Regions from separate parts of the Thermosyntropha tengcongensis genome, predicted to be linked through region 1. Evidence: riboswitches for the same ligand, from Rfam matches in the RefSeq annotation. Region 1 holds a riboswitch; the other holds the start of a gene.
The links. A riboswitch is a leader RNA that binds a small molecule or an ion and turns the genes downstream of it on or off. The one in region 1 is predicted to bind glycine.
Positions count from the first base shown of each region.

Region 2: another riboswitch for glycine. It lies ahead of ACZ42E_RS02135 (bifunctional 5,10-methylenetetrahydrofolate dehydrogenase/5,10-methenyltetrahydrofolate cyclohydrolase); the one in region 1 lies ahead of ACZ42E_RS07035 (GrdX family protein).

Region 1 covers NZ_AP042437.1:1,473,709-1,481,332, forward strand. Annotated here, with positions in the region: gene grdB (glycine reductase complex selenoprotein B) at 1-569, opposite strand, end outside; gene grdA (glycine/sarcosine/betaine reductase complex selenoprotein A) at 599-1,066, opposite strand; gene ACZ42E_RS07020 (glycine/sarcosine/betaine reductase component B subunit) at 1,112-2,395, opposite strand; gene trxA (thioredoxin TrxA) at 2,411-2,743, opposite strand; gene trxB (thioredoxin-disulfide reductase) at 2,762-3,979, opposite strand; gene ACZ42E_RS07035 (GrdX family protein) at 3,993-4,379, opposite strand; glycine riboswitch at 4,440-4,515, opposite strand; glycine riboswitch at 4,519-4,628, opposite strand; gene ACZ42E_RS07040 (cyclodeaminase/cyclohydrolase family protein) at 4,681-5,310, opposite strand; gene ftcD (glutamate formimidoyltransferase) at 5,323-6,225, opposite strand; gene ACZ42E_RS07050 (cyclase family protein) at 6,384-7,127, opposite strand; gene ACZ42E_RS07055 (adenine deaminase) at 7,175-7,624, opposite strand, start outside.
Region 2 covers NZ_AP042437.1:449,787-457,410, reverse strand. Annotated here, with positions in the region: gene gcvPB (aminomethyl-transferring glycine dehydrogenase subunit GcvPB) at 1-1,340, opposite strand, end outside; gene gcvPA (aminomethyl-transferring glycine dehydrogenase subunit GcvPA) at 1,340-2,653, opposite strand; gene gcvH (glycine cleavage system protein GcvH) at 2,675-3,061, opposite strand; gene gcvT (glycine cleavage system aminomethyltransferase GcvT) at 3,079-4,191, opposite strand; gene ACZ42E_RS02135 (bifunctional 5,10-methylenetetrahydrofolate dehydrogenase/5,10-methenyltetrahydrofolate cyclohydrolase) at 4,209-5,099, opposite strand; glycine riboswitch at 5,289-5,393, opposite strand; gene ACZ42E_RS02130 (metallophosphoesterase) at 5,545-6,033, opposite strand; gene ACZ42E_RS02125 (XTP/dITP diphosphatase) at 6,045-6,653, opposite strand; gene rph (ribonuclease PH) at 6,586-7,377, opposite strand; gene ACZ42E_RS02115 (Fe-S-containing hydro-lyase) at 7,415-7,624, opposite strand, start outside.

The sequences.
Region 1 (7,624 bases):
CGGGCAGAACCTCTCTTTTCATGGAATACGTTTTTGCGTACCCCTTTGGCAAAGTAGCCTTCTTCATCAGGTGAGCCAATTGGCTGTCCTTTTGCCAGTTTCACTGCCAGCTTGGCCATGGCAGGAATCGCTTTTCTCATCTGGGCAGCTGAATTACCGGTTTTGATAATATAAACATCTTTTTTATACATATCGGTTCCAGGATTTTCTTCATAAAGTCCAGTCAGAGCCGGAATATTAAGTCTTTCCTGTACCGCTTTACATACAGCGCCACATGCCATTCCATAACGTCCAGCATTAAATCCAGGTCCTGCAACCACGATGTCCGGTTTAAAGCTGGCAATCATTTCAATTACTTCATTTAAAGCTGTCTCTGTATTTTCATTAAAATAAGAGTCTCCACATATTACAGTTCCCACTATTTTCATATCCGGATCTAAAGCCTGCTGCAGCGCAGTACCCGGTCCTACAGGTCCATCCTGTTTCAAGGGAGCTATATCAGCTTTTTCTTCTCCACCTATTTGACCAAAGAACTGGTTCAAATAATGGACAACCCTGATCTCTGCCATTTTTCTTTTCAACTCCTTTTCTTAGCCAATTAACATCCACATTCTTTTCTGATATTTTCCATTTCGGCACAAAGAGCATCTACATCTAAGACCATTTCCATCATGCCGAGCTGTTCTTCATAAACCTGAGGATCAATAAGGTCCTTAAGCTCGAAAATGTGGAATACTTTCAGTTTAAGCTCTACTCCGGTCAAAGGACCTGCCATAGTCGGGTCGCCAACCATTACAGTTTCAGCTGTTAATCCAGCAGATTCTGCTTCAGCAGCACCAATTACCACGATTACATTTTCATTGCCGTATTTTTCAGCAGCTTCTTTAATACGAGCTTGATTGGCCATGTCCATGGCCCCGGCTGCAGTTCAGACGAAGCACTCAGTGCTGGTGAAGATTATTTCTCCTCCTATAGTTTCCATGCAGGCAGCGATAGCCGGACCAGGAATACCGTCACGGTCACCTAATATACAGATTTTTTTATTTTCAAAAAAGCTCTTATCCATTAAAAACACTCTCCTTCCTCTAACTCTCTATATTATTTTTAAAAATTAGAAGCCCAAAGCTCCCATTTTGTTGTAACCTAATTCGTTAGTAGCACCAGTAATAGCCTGTATCTCAACAGTTATAGAACCGTCTTCTGCCAATGAACCATCAAAGCCACCAGCAATTACGTTAACGGCATCGATGTAGCCTATTACACGGTCTAATTTGGGCAGAGTAATTACTTCATTAGCATTTCCGCCACTTACTACCGCGTCAGCAGAAGGATGGGAATCTGCCAGTGACTGGGAAGCTCCATCTCTTCCTGCATATTCATCAGTTACACAAACAGTTTTAACACCTAAAGCAGCAATCTTGCGGCAATTCATTATAAGGTCAGCATCAGGATTACCAAAGCCTTCTTCACTGATAATTACCCCGTCAACACCCAGATATTCTACCAGTTTGGCAGTAAAGTTCGAGCTACGTTCTTTATCAAGCAGGGTAACATTTTCATTGGTGCAGATAACGCCTATAAAGTTGTAATCCTTGCCATGTCTTTCATAGAGATCATATATAATGGGGTTATTCATGTGATGGAAAGTAGTATTTTTGTCACATGAAGATACGCAGTTACCGCTTATAATAGCCCCATCCATTACTTCCGTCGGATAAATGAAAGTTGGCAAAATCTGTTTGGCATCTACACCATAAAGATAGGTGTCATGCATAAGTCCCTGGCTCTGCAGCATGTAAACATAAGCAACCTTGGGAAGGTCAGGATATTCTTTAAGCTGTTCAAATAAAGGCTTGGTTTCATATACTTTAATTTCATCAGGTTCTACATTTCTGGCTACTTCAGCTATATAGCGGGTAGCTTTAAGTCCAGCCATTCTTACAGCTGCTTCATGTTCATGCTGCTGTAAACCTTCCACCTTATCAACCAGTATTACTACATTTATAGTTTTGGAAAAAGGTGTATAATCTGCTCCCGGTCCGGTCATATCGATAATTCCTTCCTGGAAGCCGACGATCTTACCTACCGTTAAAACAGTCATACCTTTTAAAACATGGGTTCTTCCTGACCCTACAATTTCAGCATTGCCAAAGAAACCGGGGAAAACCTGGCCATTACCGGAAACCTTAACCCTCGGTTCCAGAACATCTTTTACCGGACAAATTCTTACTGAGTCACCAGGGCGTACAATTTCTACATCAATTTTTGAAAAGCGTTCATCCTGTATTTCTTTTAAAAGTTCATCCTTGTTAATATAAACTACACCATCTTTAAATTCGGTCTTATCCCCGAATTTAACATCCTTGACATGAATATTGCCAAGTTCTAATCGCATCCTTATCCCTCCAGACTATTCAACATACTTTTTAATCTTTTCTTCTATATCTTCCGGGGTAATATCCTGACCGGAAAGCTCATCTATCTTTTCTCCATTCTTATAGAAGAGCATAGCCGGCAGTCCCAATACCTTCTGGCTTATCGCCAGCCTCCTGTTCCCCTGGGTGTTGCAGGAACAGAATTTCATCCTGCCCTGGTATTTCTCAGCCAGTTCTTCTACATACGGCATGAGCTCAAGGCACTTCTCACATTTGGGGCCCCACCAGTCTACCATTACTACCCCTTCAGCATTTAACACTTCCTGTTCAAAGTTGTCCTTATCTACTTCCAGAAGCTTGGCACTCATCTCTTCACTCCTCCTTTTTTATAGATTGGTTATCGCTTTTAAGCCTTCTACGCTTAAATCATAAGTCTCTGCCTTGATCTCCCCATTTACAAAGAGATGCACCAAAGGCAGCCTGTTCTTGTCTATGCCATAACGCCTTTCTACCAGCTCATTACGGGTAGCGTCCACTTTTACCAGCGACAGCTTGTCGTTGTTCTCTCTTACAAACTGGTCCACTATCCCTATCTTTTCGGTTCCTTCCATATCGGTCGGGTTGTAGTAAGCTACCAGTACAGGCTTTTCGGCCTTTAACACTTCTTTTTCCCACAAATCGGTTTCATGCACATACTTCTCGGCCGCTACCGCTGCTATTGCTCCATCTGCTGCAGCTGTTACTACCTGCCTTAAATATTTGGCTCTTACATCTCCTGCTGCAAATACTCCTTCTATGTTGGTTGCCATCTTTTCATCGGTTATGATATATCCCTGGGCATTGAGCTCTAACTGGTCTTTTACCAGCTCACTCATGGGCTGGGTACCTATGAAGATGAATACCCCGTTCGTCGGATATTCGGTTTCTTCTCCGGTCTTGATGTTCTTTAAAGTTACGCTTTCTACCAGTTCATCCCCATTTATGGATTTTACGGTTGAGTTCCATATCCATTTAATCTTGGGGTTCTTAAAGGCTCTCTCGGCTGATACTTTGTTGGCATCTACTTTGCCTTCTTCATGAATTACTATAACCGTTACATTCTCAGCAAATTTGGTAAGGTACTCAGCTTCTTCCACTGCAGCATCCCCGCTGCCTACCACTACTACATCCAGTTCTTCGAAAAGGTCAGCATCACAGGTTGCGCAGTAGCTTACGCCTTTACCCCGAAGTTTCCCTTCGCCAGGCACATTCAGCATTCTGGGCACTGCGCCTAAAGCGTAAACAACTGCTTTTCCGTAATATTCCCCTTTTCTCCCTACTACCTTTTTAGGATTGGATTTGAGGTCCAGGGAAACAATAGTGTCTTTTATAAGTTCAGCTCCGAAATCTAAAGCATGGTTGAGCATGGCTTCCGTAAGTCCGGGTCCGGTTGTTCCCCGTCCAAATCCAGGATAGTTCTCAAGTTCGGAAGTGGTGGCAGCCTGTCCACCAGGACGTCCTTTTTCAATTATGGCGGTTTTTAATCTTCCTCTTGCTCCATACATGGCAGCAGAAAGTCCTGCCGGCCCTCCACCTAATACCAGAAGATCATATACATTCTCCATATTTTTAGGTCACCTACCTTTCAAGTAATGAATCCAATGCATTTAAAAGCAGTTCTTTATCAACCAGCTGAAAATCTTCAGCATAGTTTACTTTTAAATCAGGACGAGTAGCCTCGGCAGCCATAACCTCAACTTTTTCCAGCGCATGATTTATAATCTTTAAATCATTTTCATCCGGCAATCCCTGTTTTTTGCTCACTACAATCGAACGATACGGATTCTGGTTAGGCTTAATACTGCCCGCCAAAGGATGGGAAAGCAGCTTGTGTCCCGTACCAACAAAATTTAAAGCCGTATAATAAACAGCCTGTGAGGTTCCTTCCACCCAGCATATTTCATACTTATCTATATTTTTAACCATCGGGTTGTTAGTTATTATTAAAACCTCGTCCCGATACATAAAAATTCCTCCAAAAATGACTTAAAAAAGGAACAGAAGACTTTATAGGTGATCCTTGTCCTCTGTTCCCTAACCTGAGAGATTCGCCCTATTAAGAATAAGGCTTGCTCCTTCGGTGTCTTACGACTCTCCAGAGTTTCGTCCAGAAGCGATACGCCGACCTGAGAGTTTCACCAGATACCGGATGCAGTATATCTGGCTTGCTCCTTCGGTATAAGGATTTCACCTTAATTCTCTCGCTTCTGTCATCCGAAATTATTAATTTTTAAACCCGATCTCAATAAAAGCCGTTCTCATTAATTTACGCTTCTAACATCTTGCATACTGCTTGATAAATTTTGTCCTTGCTCGCGCCGCCTTGCTTTAAAAACTCCTCAATTTCTTTCTTTCTATTATTTACATATGCTTCATCCTTGATGGAAGGCAGATTTATCTTTACATTCATTACTGCTCCTTCCAGTCCGGTATGAGCTGCCAGGGAAGCAACCCCGATATCGCTTATAGCATTAGTATTGACTTTATTTACAATACCTTCAGCCAAAGTCAAAACTTCCAGACAGGTTTTAGCAATGGTATAAGGTACATCCGCTGCTTTTTTATAAGCTTCCTGAATAGCAGCTTTTCTCGCTTCTTTTTCTTCTTCAGTTTCTTTTGGCATTTTGAAAGCTGCCATTACTTCATTAAAGGCATTAGTATCATCATCAACCAGCTGGGTCAATTTTTGATGTAAAGCCTCAGCTTTAGCAAGAGCCTGCTCCATTTCGCTCTGTACTTCTTCATATCCTTTTTTGCCAATAGTCAAGCGACATACCATGGCAACAAGTCCTGCTGCTAAGGCTCCTGATACTGCCGATACACTTCCACCACCAGGAGCTGGAGAGTCTGAAGCCAGTTCAGCTATAAATTCTTTTACTTTCATTTCTACTAACATTCCTCTTCCCCCTTACAGCCCAATCAGGTGATTTTCAATAATCTGCTTGCGGTCCCAGTCTACCAGCCGCAGGTAGTATTCCACACAGTTAAGCAGGGCATCCAGGTGTACAGTCCCTACTATCTGGGTTCCTACTACTTCCAGGCCATATCTGGCTGCTTCGAATTTTACTACTTCCAGGGCTCTGTATATCGGTGTAGCATCGGTATCGAACATGTTCATGGATACTGCCACCTGATTCCTGTCTTCCAGACGGAATCCTACCGCGCGTACGGTGGAGAATCCGCCAGACGGACCTCTCATCATCTTGGCTATGGTCTTGGCTATTTCTAAATTGTCGGTGTTCAGGATTATGTTTACTGCGGTAAGCCCTCTCATGGCTGCACTGACAATAGTTGCCCCCGCTGTCGGATGCAGAGCGGCAGGCCCAATGTCCGGCGCCCTTTCCGGGGTATGGGCTACCTCTTTTAATCCTTCATACTGCCCTTTTCTTATGAAAGCCAGGTCTTTTCTCTGTTCATTGCGGGCGTTTTCGCCGCTGAAATATACCGGCACTTTATAGCGGTTGTATATTTCCTGTCCAATCTCTTCTGCCAGCTGTACGCACTCTTCCAGGGTTATGTTGGCCAGGGGGAAGATGGGAATAGTATCCTGGGCCCCTATGCGCGGATGGCTTCCCTGCTGTTCCTCCATATTGATAAGTTCATAGGCTTTGCCGGCCATCTGCAAAAGAGCTTCTTTTAAAGGTTCCGGCTCTCCTATCACTTCTACTACGGTGCGGTTAAAGTCATAATCCGGATAGTAGTCAATAAGCTTTACTCCCGGTACCCCTTTTAAGGGTGCCACAATCGCTTCTACTACTTCCATGCGCCTTCCTTCGCTGAAATTAGGTACGGCATGAATATACTTCTTCAATTAAGGTCTCCTCCTTGCATTTTATTTCTATCAGGGATTAAGGACTTAAGCCTTAATCCCTGTTTTTTACTTATTCTTCATCCTCTTTTTCCATAAAAACTGCAGCTTCTAATTGTTGCTGACAAGCTACTTTTTCTAACCCATGGTCCAAAGACAGCTTATTTCTGATTTTTGGGCAGAAGAGCAATAGCCCGGATGGGAGAACCGGACCCATCCTTGATTTTGAGCGGCAGACCGATGTATATAAACCGCTTGCCTGCTACCTTGTCCAGATTGCAGTAGTGCTCGCTGTTGGTTATACCGTACCGGCCGCATACCCAGTGACCCGAGAAGTTGAGATCGTCCGGAGTCAGGTCGATGGCCGGAGCATCGATACCAATATTGACGACACCCTGCTCCGCCAGCCATACAGCTGCCCTTTCGGACACACCAGTGTACGGCCCTTCAGCATATTCCTTGGTCGGGTAGTGGCGATCGTAATGGCCCGTCCACATTATAAAAATGTCGCCCTTGCGGATCTCGAGTCCAGCCTTGTCCAGAGCTTCTTGAATATCCTCCGGTTCAATATATTTGGGGTATTGTACATGCCTCAGGTCTACGCAGATGGCATCACCGATGAAGAATTCGAATCCCATCTGGTCAATCGTTGGCCCATTAGGTTCGTATTCCCAAACCGCATCAACATGAGTCCCCGCATGCTCGCTGAGGAGCAGATTACGGGCTGAGAATCCAAGGGTCGGAGAACCGGTCGCCTTCTGGTTCTCTTCGTGGGTCTGGTTCACCATGATAAAGGTCTTCTGATGGATGGGGAAGAGCGGCATTCCCTGGTAAATAGGCTGCGATAAATCAATAATCTCGTATTGCTGGTTAAAATTCCGGGGGTCGATTTCAATCTTCCGCATTTTTTAAAAACACTCCTTCCTTTGTCGCTTAAACTCGACTTTAGAAATTACTCTTTGATAGTCGGGATTACACAGTAGTTGTTGGCATCAATTACTCCCTTGTCGGTTATCTTCCATTTCGGGCTGGTAGACAGGGAGAGGAATGCCAGGTGCATAAACGGTGCATGTACCTTGCAGCCAAGTTCTTCTGCTGCCATCCGGGTCAGGTTGCTCATGATCTCTGTGAGCTCTTCTGCAGTATGCTCATCAGTCATTAAGCCCCCTATCCTTAACGGCAGCTCCCCGATCACTTTTCCGTCCTTGGCTAATACTAATCCTCCCTGCAATTCTATTATCCGGTTTACAGCCAGTGCCATATCTTCATAGTTGGTTCCCATTACTATTATGTTGTGGGTGTCGTGGGATACGGTCTCGGCTATAGCCCCGGAGGTTAAGCCAAATCCTTTGACAAAGGTGGCTCCTATATCAGGCTGTCCATGTCTCCCTACTACCGCTAT
Region 2 (7,624 bases), 1.0 Mb from region 1:
TCTTCCGCTTCTTTGGCAATATCGATCATGGCTTTTATAAAACTGTCCAGCCTTTCTTTACTTTCTGTCTCCGTAGGTTCAATCATCAAAGCCTCATTTACTATAAGCGGGAAGTAAACGGTCGGCGGATGATAGCCATAATCCAGAAGCCTCTTGGCTATATCCATAGTAGTAACATGGTTTTTCTCCAGCTGGAATTTGGAATTAGCTATAAACTCGTGTTTGCATAGACGGTTATAAGGTATATGGTAGTACTTGCTCAGGTGGTGCCGCAGATAATTTGCATTAAGCACAGCATTATAAGCGACATCTTTTAATCCATCCCGTCCTAAAGACTTGATATAGGTATAAGCCTTGACTACTACCCCAAAATTGCCGTAGAAATTTTTTACTTTACCTATAGACATAGGCCGGTCATAATCAAGTACATATTTATCGCCTTTTTTCTCCACCAGCGGTACTGGCAAAAATTCTGCCAAATGCGCTTTTACCCCTACCGGCCCTGAACCTGGCCCGCCTCCGCCATGCGGGGTAGCAAAAGTCTTGTGCAGGTTCAGGTGTACAATATCAAATCCCATATCCCCGGGCCGGCATACTCCCATAATGGCATTGAGGTTAGCTCCGTCATAATAGAGAAGGCCGCCACCCTCATGAACAATGGAAGCAATAGTCACAATTTCCTCTTCAAACAATCCCAGAGTATTGGGATTGGTCAGCATAAGCCCGGCCACTTCGTCATTCATCTTGGCTTTCAGGTCCTCAATATCGACCAGGCCTCTGGCATTGGATTTTACTTCTACTACATCAAAACCTACTACATTAGCAGTAGCCGGGTTAGTGCCATGTGCGGAGTCAGGCACCAGAATTTTGGTTCTCTTTTCATCTCCCCGTTTTTTATGATAAGCCTTTATTATCATTACCCCGGTCATTTCACCATGAGCACCGGCAGCTGGCTGCAGGGTAAACCTGTCCATCCCGGCAATTTCACAGCACATCTTTTCCATTTCATACATGAGCTCCAGAGCTCCCTGCACCGTTTCTTCCGGCTGATAAGGATGAATATTAGCAAATCCCGGAAGACGCGCTGCCCATTCATCAACTTTCGGATTATACTTCATGGTGCACGAGCCTAAAGGATAAAAACCGCTGTCAACACCATAAGCCTTTTTAGAAAGATCAGTAAAATGCCTTACTACTTCAACTTCACTCACTTCCGGAAGGTTTAGGCCGGTACTGCGCATAAAATCCTGAGGAATTTCTAAGGTTTCCGGAACTTCACAGGAGGGAAGGCTGAATGAATTACTGCCCGGTACATGCTTTTCAAATATAAGTTTACTCATCATTTTTCCCCTCCTAACACGGCAATCAGCTTATCAATTTCCGCTTTGGTCCGTTTTTCCGTAAAAGCCACAAGCATGGCATCCTTCAGCTCATATCCGCCTATAATACCATTGGCAAGCAGCCTGCGGTTCATTTCCCCCGGATTATCCATTTTTACAGCAAACTCCCGGAAAAATGGACCTTCATATTTAAGCTGAAAACCTTTTTTAAGAAACTCATTTTTTGCATACACTGCCATCTGGTGAGACCTTAAGGCAATGTTTTTCAATCCTTCCGGCCCTATAAGGCTTAGATAAATAGTGGCCGCCAGGGCACATAAAGCCTGGTTAGAACAGATATTGGAACTTGCCTTTTCTCTCCTTATATGCTGTTCCCTGGCCTGTAAAGTGAGGACAAAAGCCCTCTTGCCTTCGCTGTCTACTGACTGGCCTACAATCCTTCCCGGAATTTTGCGAAGGAGCTTCTCACTGGCTGCAAAAAATCCCAGATAAGGTCCGCCAAAACTTAAGCTGTTTCCTAAAACCTGCCCATCCCCTACTGCTATATCAGCTCCATATTCGGCAGGAGATTTAAGAATGGCCAGGGAAATAGGATCAACGCTCATTATCAAAAGCCCTTTGTTTTGATGTACTTTCTCAGCCAGTTCTTCAATTCCCGCTTCCAATAATCCGTAAAAATTAGGCTGCTGAACAATTACCCCGGCTGTCTCTTTATCTATCTTTTCTTTCATCGCCTCTACATCCATAAAACCGTTTCTTCCAGGCACCACTTCAAGATAGAACTTTCCTGACAGCTCATAGGTTTTTAGTATAGACAGGTTTTCCGGATGAATAGTATCCGGCACCACTATCTTTTTAGCCTTGCTAGAAGCGGCTACCTGACAGGCTTCCGCCAGGGCAGTGCCCCCATCATACATGGAGGCATTGGAAACCTCAAGTCCGGTGAGATTGCATATCATAGTCTGATATTCAAAAATGGACTGGAGTATTCCCTGGCTTATCTCTGGCTGATAAGGAGTATAGGCAGTATAAAATTCAGATCTCAGGAGAATCTGGTCCACCACCGCTGGAACAAAGTGGTCGTATGCTCCTGCCCCCAGGAAACAAGGGTATTCATCTACAGTTATATTTCGCCTGGCCTTATTGATAAGTTCGCGCCTTACTTCTATCTCGCTTAAACCAGGAGGTAAATCAAGCTCCCTTTTAAGCTTTACCTCTTCTGGAATATCAGCAAATAAATCTTCAAAAGAGCTGAACCCAATGCTTTTTAACATCTCCTCGGCTACCTGCGGAGGATTAGGAGTATATCTCATCAATATCTCCTCCCTAAAAGATTACTCTTCCTGCTCAGCGCAAAAAGCTTCATAAGCTTCCGCATTCATGAGTTTATCCAAACCAGATTTGTCTTTTATTTCGATAAGTGCAATCCAGTTAGCATAACAATCCTCATTCAGCAGTTCAGGAGACCCTTCCAGCTCTTCATTTACTTCTACTATAATGCAGGATACCGGTGTATAAACAGAAGAAACTGCTTTTACCGATTCTACCACGGCAATCCCTTCATCAGCGTCAAATTCAGCATCTACTTCCGGTAATTCAACAAAAACTATATCTCCCAAATGTTCCTGTGCATAATCCGTTATGCCTATATAAGCTTTATCTCCTTCTACTTTCAGCCATTCGTGATTTTCAGTATAAAGCAAATCTTTTTCAGTACGCATAATATATCCCTCCGTTTTTATTTATTTTTTTTGTTTCTGGTTTGTTTTTGATAAAAAGAATTTTTCATTACCCGTGCCTTTACCGGCTTATTGCGAATCATAATATCAATCTCGGTACCTTCAGAACTGTAATCTTTCTTTATCAGCGCCAGGCCTATGCTCCTGTCAAAAGTGGGAGAATGGGCACCACTGGTTACCCAGCCTATTTTTTCCCCATCTTTATATACTTCATAACCATGGCGCGGTATCCCCTTGCCTATCATTTCAAACTCAACCAGGATGCGTTTTAAGCCTTCTTCTTTCTGCCTTAAAAGAGCATTTTTGCCAATAAAATCATCTTCCGATTTAAGCTTTACAAAATATCCCAAACCTGCTTCCAGCGGGGTAATATCCTTATCTATTTCCTGCCCATATAAAGGAAGTTTGGCTTCAAACCTTAAAGTGTCGCGAGCTCCCAACCCTACTGGTACTACATCCTCACCTCCCGCTTTAAGTATCTCTTCCCAAACATGTACAGCATCTTCAGGCCTTATATAAATTTCAAAACCATCTTCCCCGGTATAACCAGTACGGGAAACTATACAGCTGACCCCAGCCACTTTTACATCCGGATTAAACCAGAAGAAATCAATGGTTTCCAGATCAGTATCCGTCAGTTTCTGCAAAATCTCCTGTGCTTTTGGCCCCTGCAGGGCAAGCTGTGCATACTGGTCAGAAACATTCTTCACTTCTACTCCAGAAAAAGCATGTTCCTTTATCCATGCAAAATCTTTTTCTACATTCGCCGCGTTTACCACCAGGAAGAAATGATGGGGATTATACTTATAGACCAACAAATCGTCTACTATTCCCCCATCTTCATAACACATCAGGGAATACATAACCTGATAGTTACTAAGCTTTTTGGCATCATTGGTAACCAGATACTGCACAAAATCTTCGGCTTTTTCCCCGGTAACTTCGATTTCTCCCATGTGGGAAACATCAAAAAGCCCGGCTTTAGTTCTTACCATGTGGTGTTCTTTGATAATTCCTTCAAACTGTACAGATAATTCCCAGCCTCCAAAATCAATAAGCTTTCCCCCATATTTCTCATGCATGGGAAAAAGGGGCGTCCTTTTAAGACTCATAACCTTTTACCTCCTTTTTAGCCATGTTGTGCTGCCAGCTGTCTTTTGAGTGCCGTTACCGTATTTTTCATTAAATAGGCAACGGTAACTGCTCCTACCCCCCCGGGTACCGGTGTTATATAACTGGCTTTCTTTAAAGCCCCCTCAAAATCAACATCACCAACAATATCCTTGCCTACTCGATTAATTCCAGCATCGATGACTATAGCCCCTTCACGGATCCATTCGCCAGGAATAAGGTTCGGTACGCCAGCTGCCACTACCAGGATTTCCGCATTGCGTACATGGTGCTCCAGCATCCCCCGCCTGGAAGTTTGATAGTGGCATATAGAAACTGTCGCTTCTTCCTTAAGCAGCATAGTGGCTACCGGCCTTCCAACGATAGAGCTGCTTCCTACTACGGTAACCTCTTTTCCTTTAAGATCAACCCCGGTCGACCTTATCAAAGCCATTATAGACTCGGCTGTACATGGATAAAGCGCTTCTGCTCCCAAAAAGAGTTTACCCATATTATAGGGAGTTACCCCTTCTACATCTTTAAGGCTGTTTATGCTCCACTGTACCTTGCGTGCATCAATATGTTCCGGAAGCGGCATATGCACCATAAGCCCATTTATAACAGGGTCGCGGTTTATGCGGTCAATCATCTTAAGAAGCCTTTCTTCGGAAGTATTGCGGGAAAGCTCAATAGTTTCATAATTTATACCAATCTGAGCTGCCAGCTTGCGCTGCGATTCCTTGTAAACAGCAGTCGCCGGATCATTCCCAACTTCAATCGTCATAAGGAAAGGTGCTACATGCTGTTTCTTGAGTTCCTCTATTTCAGCAGCAACTTCAGACAAAATCTGATCTCTTATCACTTTGCCGTAAAGCAGATTAGCTTTCTTAACATCATAAAGAGCATTCACTTTCCTTCTGCCTCCTCTTTGCTTTATTTTAGCTTTCCCTTTTAAACAGGTGGTATACAATGATGTCTATATCGGAAGTAAAAAAACGGTGAGCCTATAATATTATGTAAAATGTGTATACATAAAAAATTTCGACAGGGAAGAAAATGTGGCATTTTCTTCCCTGTCGAAATTGCTTCTTCAGGGCTTCGTCTGGATATGATCCTTTTGCCTGAAAGTTCCACCTTTGATTATGCCGATCAAAGGCTTGCCTCTTCGGCGATTTTTTAAAAAATCCTCTCTCATATCCTTCATCCGAAAGTATTCAGTTTTATTGAAAATAAAAATCCAATTCATAGAATTAACTCTTTATTTACATCTTTTGGACAATTATATAAAATTCTTCTTCCTCTTGACAAGACTTTTTTAAGTTAAAATTTTCACAACTTTATTTATATTCAAAATATTATTTTTCGATTAATTTGATATCAAAATAATCTTTTCCCGTGTCGATAAGCATATATGTACCTTTTAATCTTTGTCTGGGCTTTGCTGGGCTGCCTGGGTTTAAAAAAAGTATATCACCAATCCTCTCACAAAAAGGCACATGGGTATGTCCAAATATTACTACATCAGCCTCAACTTCCAGTGCCCTGTAATAAAGAGCATTTAAACCTTCCTTTACCCGGTACTGATGCCCGTGCAGAAGATAAACTTTTTTACCCCCTATATCAATATATTCTTCCAGAGAAGCCCCGGTCTTTCCGTTTATAAGGTCACAGTTCCCCAGAACACCGGTAAATCCAATCCTGGCCTCCCTGGCTAACCTTATTGCATCATCATAATAATCACCGGTAAATAAAAAATATTCAACTTCCTGCCTTTTAAGCATGGCAGCCAGATGATCTATGTTGTTGTGGGTATCCCCTAAAACAGCAATTCTTTTGTAATCCAAAGCCTTCCACATCATACATCCCTGCTTACAAGTTCCTTGATAACAGCCACCGCTTTCGCCAAGGCTTTTCCTCGATGGCTTATTCGGCTTTTTTCCCCGGCATCAAGTTCAGCAAAGGTAGCATTATAACCTTCCGGAATAAAAAGTGGATCATAGCCAAAACCTTTGTCTCCACGCGGAGCAAAAGCTATTTTCCCTTCACATTCGCCTCTTACTGTAAAAGTTTCTCCTTCTGGTGTACAAATAGCTATAACACATACAAATCTGGCAGTTCTTCTATCCTCTGGAATATCTGCAAGCATTTTCAAAAGCTTCAGGTTATTCTGCTCATCAGTTGCTTTTTCTCCTGCAAAACGAGCGGAATAAACCCCCGGCCTGCCATCCAGAGCATCTACCATCAAACCGGAATCATCAGCCAAACATATATATCCAGTAATTTTAGCCGTTATGGAAGCCTTTTTAACCGCATTTTCTTCAAAAGTAGCGCCATCTTCTTCAATCTCCGGCACTTCTACATCTATTTCTTCCAGCGTAATAACCTGTACCTTAAGGTCAGACAGTATCTCCGCAAGTTCCTTCTTCTTCTTCTGATTCCTGGTCATAAGGAGTATCTTTCTCATATTTTATCTCTCCTACAATTTCTTTTTGCATTTCAATAAGCCTTTCTATGCCTGCTGCTGCCAAAGCAAGCATATCATCAAGCTCTTCCCGGCTAAAAGGCCTTCCTTCTCCTGTTCCCTGCACCTCAACAAATTCTCCCTTTCCGGTCATCACCACATTCATATCTACTTCAGCTGCTGAATCTTCTGCATATTCCAGGTCCAGAATGGGTACCCCCTCATAAATACCTACACTGATAGCTGCCACATAATCTTTAATCGGTATCGTCTCAATAACCCCTTCATTTTTGAGCTTCTGCAGGGCTAAAAACAAAGCGACAAAACTGCCAGTTATGGAAGCAGTTCTGGTCCCTCCATCTGCCTGGATAACATCACAGTCAATCCAGACGGTTCGTTCTCCCAAAGCATTAAGATCTACTATCCCCCTTAATGCTCTGCCGATAAGCCTTTGGATTTCTGAAGTGCGCCCGCTTATCCTTCCTTTGCTTACTTCCCGCGGCGTCCTGGTAACTGTTGATGCAGGCAGCAGGGAATATTCAGCAGTAACCCACCCGCTTCCCGTACCTTTCAGAAAAGGAGGAACTTTATCTTCGATAAAAGCCGAACACAATACCCTGGTATCTCCCACCTCAATAAGCACTGAGCCATCAGGATGTTTTACAAAACCCGGGATAATCCTTACCGGTCTCATTTCATCAGCTGCACGGTTGCTAGGCCTTTGCATAAAATACCTCCATAACGTTTATTTTTTCCATAAGTTTCTATTCCCTATTATAAATATTATTTCCTTTTGCATCTATAGCCACAATACACGGGAAATTTTCCACCTTTAATTTCAGCAGTGCCTCCGGACCCAAATCCTTATAGGCTATCACTTCCACCTCTTTTATTTTGTGTGCCAAATAAACTCCAGCTCCTCCCACTGCTGCCAGATAGACAGAGCCATATTTTTTCATGGCTTCGATTACCTC